2 regions of the Bariatricus sp. TF06-38A genome follow, and region 2 is predicted to be linked to the other one. Evidence: riboswitches for the same ligand, from Rfam matches in the RefSeq annotation. Region 2 holds a riboswitch; the other holds the start of a gene.
What was found. Region 2 has a riboswitch for glycine ahead of PG418_RS12400 (GrdX family protein). Riboswitches for the same ligand answer to the same signal wherever they lie in the genome.

Region 1 (3,218 bases), on a different contig from region 2:
AGTTTTCTTAAGATTTCCATCGCCTTCGGTCCCTGAAGAGCGATCTGTCCATACTGGTCGGATACATCTGTAAATGTAACCTCTCCTGACTGATGTGCGAGCATCCACTGATAATCCTTATCCTTGTTTGCTGCATTTACTACGATAAAATAGTGATCATCTGATCTTTTGTATACGATCAGGTCATCTACAGTTCCACCGTTCTCGTTACACATCGGACTGTATCTTGCCTGTCCGTCTACCATATTTGTAAAATCGTTTGTAAGGATGTGCTGCAGATTGACAAGAGCATCTTTTCCTTCACAAAGGATTTCGCCCATATGAGATACATCAAAAAGTCCTGCCTGTGTACGTACTGCCATATGCTCTTTGATCACGCCTGTCTCATACTGAACCGGAAGAAGGTATCCGGCAAACGGCACGATCTTTCCACCTGCTTTTACATGAACGTCATAAAGGGGTGTTTTTAATTCCATTATTTTTTCCTCCTGTTATTCATAAAGTGGATATTTATCGCAGATCTTTGTAACTTCGGCACGGATTTCATCTGCTTTGGTATCAAAGTCTGTAATCGTCATCTTGATCAGTTTTGCGATGGTCTTCATATCTTCTTCTTTCAGACCTCTTGTTGTAACAGCCGGTGTTCCGATACGAACTCCACTGGTCACAAACGGACTTGCAGGATCATTCGGAACTGCATTCTTATTAACTGTAATGTAAACTTCATCCAGTCTGTTCTGAAGTTCTTTTCCTGTGATGTTCATGTTCTGAAGATCTACCAGAATCAGATGGTTGTCTGTTCCACCACTGACAAGGTTGAATCCTTCTTCAACCATGGCTTCTGCAAGTGCTTTTGCATTCTTGACAACCTGTTCCTGATAGGTTTTGAATTCCGGTTTTAATGCTTCTCCGAAGCATACAGCTTTTGCTGCGATAATGTGCATCAGAGGTCCGCCCTGTGTTCCCGGGAAGATTGCTTTGTTGATCGCTTTTGCATATTCTTCTTTGCACATGATCATTCCACCACGAGGTCCTCTGAGTGTCTTATGTGTTGTTGTTGTAACTACATCAGCATAAGGAACCGGGCTCTGGTGAAGTCCTGCTGCAACAAGACCTGCAATATGTGCCATATCTACGAAAAGATAAGCTCCAACTTCTTTTGCGATATCTGCAAAAATATCAAAACGGATCTCTCTTGGATAAGCCGAAGCTCCTGCTACGATCATCTTTGGTTTGCATTCACGTGCAAGCTTTCTGATTGCATCGTAATCCAGAACACCGTCATCATTGACATTGTAAGGTACGAAATTGTAAAGGATACCGGAAAGGTTTACCGGTGAACCATGTGTAAGATGTCCGCCGTGTGCCAGGTTCAGTCCCATAACTGTATCACCTGGTTTGATCAGCGCCTGATATACAGCTGTATTCGCATTTGCTCCTGAATGCGGCTGTACACATACATGGTCACATCCGAATAATTTCTTTGCACGTTCAATTGCAAGATTTTCAAGAATATCTACATCCTCGCATCCGCCATAATAACGTTTTCCCGGATAACCTTCTGCATACTTGTTTGTCGGTACAGTTCCCATCGCAAGCATAACTGCCGGGCTTACGATATTCTCTGATGCGATCAGTTCAAGGTTTCTACGCTGACGGCCAAGTTCTAACTGCAGCGCTTTCCCTACTTCTTCATCACATTCAGTAATGTAATTTGTTACATCTTCAATTCTGTTCATTCTCTTTTACCTCCTTAGAACCAACTACCTGGTCTTTTTTGCTCCCTTTCCGGTGTATTTGATTCAGAATTTTATCGTTTATATCTGTATTTTTCTGAATATTCCCCTTTTTAGGGTACAAAAAAAACAGGCAAAAAAGTTTTCGTCTTTGAAATCTTTTTTGTCTGCCTCTGTCCGTTCACCTGAAAGATCACCCGGACTTTTGCGCTATATAGTCCAGACTACTTCTTCGGTACAATACATATATATTGTTCTCCAGAGTGTTGTCCGAATATGTTCCTTTTGCCTGAGAGTTTCTGCCTGCCCCTTCGGCTCATGCTATACATTAAATAACGGAGCGCGCCGTCTGTACAACAAGTATCTCACATATTCATCTTCCAACCTTAACGTTAATCTCATTATATAATTGTCGTTACAATTAGTCAAGTGTTAAATAATTTTCTTTATTGTTTATTATTTATCAGAATATTTAATAGTTTTTCCCTATAGGCATTGTTTTTATTGACTATTTTTTAACTATATCATCGATTTTCTTTGTCTATTTTCACACTTGCCAGCATTTCCCCTGTCGCAAAAAAGTTTCCACCAGTAAAGTTGAATGACAAATGGGACAAATATAAGTGTTCAAATTCGATTGTTGTGCCATGGCGAGGAGACTCAGAAATTATGGAAGCCTCTGCTGACATAATTTTCGCTTTCAGAGGCTCCTCAGAATGGTTGGCACAACGGAATTTGAACACTTATATTTGTCTCACAACCTCCCAAACAAACTTTTTTGCACAAAAAGATCCGGACTTCCCAAACCTGGGAAATCCGGATCTTTTCAAATCTCTACCACTCAAATTTCTTCTCAAAGTACGCTTTGAGATCTTCAATTTTAATTCTTTCCTGCTGCATTGTATCACGGTCACGAACAGTAACTGCTCCGTCTTCTTCTGAATCGAAGTCATAAGTTACGCAGAACGGTGTTCCGATCTCATCCTGACGACGATATCTCTTACCGATATTTCCTCTATCATCAAATTCGCAGTTGTAGTATTTGCTAAGCATAGCATAAACCTTCTCAGCGCCCTCGTTCAGCTTCTTGGAGAGCGGAAGCACACCGATCTTAACCGGTGCAAGTTCCGGATGGAAATGCATCACAGTACGTGTAGAACCGTCTTCCAGTTCTTCCTCATCATATGCTGCGCAAAGGAACGCAAGTACCACACGGTCAGCACCAAGTGACGGCTCGATAACGTATGGAATGTATTTTTCATTGGTTTCATCATCAAAGTAAGTCAGATCCTGTCCTGATACATTCTGATGCTGTGTCAGGTCATAATCTGTTCTGTCTGCGATTCCCCACAGCTCGCCCCATCCAAATGGGAAGAGGAATTCTACGTCTGTTGTAGCCTTGCTGTAGAAAGAAAGCTCTTCTTTGTCATGATCTCTGTAACGGACTTCCTCATCCTTAAGTCCAAGAGAGAACAGCCAGTC
Region 2 (3,218 bases):
AAGTACGATTACCTGGTTAGCATTTCCACCGGTTACAACTGCGTCTGCAGCCGGATCAGCATCTGCCAGTGACTGAGATTTTCCGTCACGTCCGGCATATTCGTCTGTAATGATTACAGTCTTAACGCCTTCAGCTTCGATCTTCTTGCAGTTCATGATAAGGTCAGTATCCGGGTTACCGAATCCTTCCTGAGATACGATAACTGCATCAAGGTCTAACAGACGGCACATCTTAGCTGTCCAGTCAGATGAACGCATCTTATCAGCAAGGTATACGTTTTCGTTTGTAAGAATCTGGCAAACGAAGTTGATTGTTTTTCCGTGTTCTTCGAACAGGTCATGTACAACCGGGTTGTTTTCATGAACATATGTTGGGTTCTTATCGCAAGCGGATACACAGTTACCAGATACGATAGCTCCGTCCATAACTTCTGTCGGGTTCATGATTGTAGAGAGTGTTCTCTTAGCATCAACACCGTATACATATGTGTCATGGAGAAGCCCCTGGCTCTGAAGCATCTGTACATAAGCAACTCTCGGAAGGTTCGGGAATTTTTCTTTTCCTTCCATGATTCCGTATGTTTCATAAACCTTTGTCTCATCTGGTGTAAGTTCGCGAGCAAGTTCCCCAAGATAAACTGCTACTCTGAATCCGGCAAGACGAACAGCTTTTTCATATTCATGCTGTTTGATTCCTTCAACCGGTTCGCAGACAACAACTAAGTTGTTCAGCTTTGAAAATGGAGTATATTCTGCACCCGGGCCTGACATATCGATGATACCTTCCTGGAAACCAACGATCTTACCAGCTGTTACAACAGCCATTCCCTTTAATGCATATGTCTTACCACTTCCTACAGTGTCAACTTTTGCGATAACGCCCGGGAAGATTCCCCCTCTTCCTTCAACTTTAACACGTGGTTCAATAACGTCTTTAACCGGAGTGATACGAACGCTTTCACCTGGTTTTGCAATATCAAACTTAACGCCTTTGATTTTTTCGTCCTCAAGAACGATTGCCTTTACAGCTTCTTCATCAACATAGAGAACGCCGTTTTCGATTTTAGACTCAGACGCGAACTGAATGTCGTTAATAAAAATGTGACCCATTTCTAATCTCACTGTAAATTCCCTCCTTTTTTGAATGTGTTTGTTGTATGCTCAAAAGTACACCAAACCGCATGTACTTCTACAGCCTTTTGTCTAGCGCCAGCTTTCCGCTGACGGCAGAGCGCTTGAGATCAATGTGTAATCTACAAGCTGAAAGTCTGCATAAACCTGTGGTTTATAAAGATCAGACTTAAACTGAAATTTGCCGCACGCCTGAATAGCACTCGCGATAATCTGCATTGCCTGTGCATCCAGACCTTCCGGCGTTTCTGAGAGCATAACCGACTTATATGGAGTCTCATTCGGTTTTACGCTTCCGGACAGCGGATGTGTCAAAAGCCGGTATCCCTGGAAGATCATCTTCTGAACTTTTTTAAGTGTGTCCTCATAAGAAAGTTCTTCGTATTCCACATGATAATCTTCCCCCAGTTTTTCTTTTACCAGCGGATTATTTGTGATAATCATAAATCCAGTATTCATAGCCGCTTCTTCCTTTCGTCCCCTGTCCGTTTATGCGGTCTTTTTTGACTCCCTGTGTCTGAAATACTCCAGATAATTTTTTAACATATATCTGGTATCAAAAAAGGACGCCAAAACAACTTCTCTGTTTTAAACGTCCTTTCTGTCTCCTTGTAAATTCGGCAATTCCGGATTCAGAGTGTAGTACCTTTCCCGATCCTTTTGCCTGAAAGTTTCACCATTCAACGAGCTTTACTGCTCTACGGTTTGCATCTTCGGCGACCATTTATCAAATATCTTTATAAATGATTCTCTCGCAGGAAATATCAACCTACTATCTAATTGACTGCATTTTTTATACATTTTACAGCATCTTTCTTGCTGACATGATTACTATAACACACATTTATACAAAATGCTAGTCTTTTTATAGATTTTTTTGTATATATCTTATTGTTTTTTTCTATAACTATTTTTCAGTTATTATACAAATTATCTATTTGCCTTTTTTCTGATTTGGCAGGAAATTATTATAGTAATCGTCATGCGTCTTCTTAACAAGACCACTGAGTGCTACCAGTGCAATCGCATTCGGGATAACCATCATACTGTTAAAGCAGTCTGCCATATTCCATACAAGTTCTACTTCCTGAAGTGATCCAAGTGCTACGCAGATACATACAATGATTGAGTAAATTTTAACAGCTTTTGCTCCAAACAGGTAACGGATGTTTGCTTCACCGAAGAAATACCATCCGATGATCGTTGAGAATGCGAAGAATAACATACAGATCGCGATAAAGATCTCACCGAACTTACCATATAATGTAGAGAAAGCATACTGGCTCAGCTGTGCACCTGTAAGACCAGTCGTTCTTGAACCGGTTGTGATAATAACAAGTGCTGTCAGGTTAAGAATTACGAATGTATCAATGAACACACCGATCATAGCTACAAAGCCCTGTTCAACCGGATGTTTTACTTTTGCTACTGCATGTGCGTGTGGTGTAGAACCCATACCAGCTTCATTGGAGAAGAGACCTCTTGCCACACCTTTCTGTACTGCAAGCTTCAAGGTTGCGCCCATTGCACCACCTGCTACTGCTGCCGGTTTAAACGCACCGACAATAATGTCATGGAATGCTGCCGGGATTGCTGTAACGTTTGCAAAAATTACGATCAAAGAACCTACTATATAAAATGCTGCCATGATCGGCACGATCAGTTCAGTAACTTTTGCGATTCGCTTCATACCACCTGTGAATACAAACAGAGAAACAACTGCTACAAAAATACCCATTGCAATCTTCGGAATTCCGAATGCAGTGTTCCATGATGCTGCGATTGAGTTAGACTGAACTGCATTGCCCATGAATCCAAGTGCAAAGATAATCAGGACTGCAAAAATAGCTGCCAGAACTTTTCCGAACGTTCCTTTAAATGCTCCTCGTATGTAATATACCGGACCACCGGTTACGGTTCCGTCATCACTGACCTGCTTGAACTTCTGAGCCATAACCGCTTCTGCGAAGATCGTTGACATTCCGAGGAATGCGCTGATCCACATCCAGAAGATTGCTCCCGGACCACCGACTGCAATTGCAGTTGCAGCTCCGGCGATATTACCGGTACCAACCTGAGCAGCAATC

Region 1: it holds a riboswitch for glycine, as region 2 does, so the genes downstream of both, glyA (serine hydroxymethyltransferase) here and PG418_RS12400 (GrdX family protein) in region 2, are expected to answer to the same signal.

Annotation. Positions count from the first base shown of each region.
Region 1 covers NZ_JAQFCE010000001.1:15,389-18,606, reverse strand. The annotation lists gene gcvT (glycine cleavage system aminomethyltransferase GcvT) at 1-476, opposite strand, end outside; gene glyA (serine hydroxymethyltransferase) at 492-1,739, opposite strand; glycine riboswitch at 2,004-2,116, opposite strand; gene PG418_RS00055 (glycine--tRNA ligase) at 2,571-3,218, opposite strand, start outside.
Region 2 covers NZ_JAQFCE010000016.1:55,308-58,525, reverse strand. The annotation lists gene PG418_RS12405 (glycine/sarcosine/betaine reductase component B subunit) at 1-1,122, opposite strand, end outside; gene PG418_RS12400 (GrdX family protein) at 1,204-1,590, opposite strand; glycine riboswitch at 1,774-1,898, opposite strand; gene PG418_RS12395 (alanine/glycine:cation symporter family protein) at 2,066-3,218, opposite strand, start outside.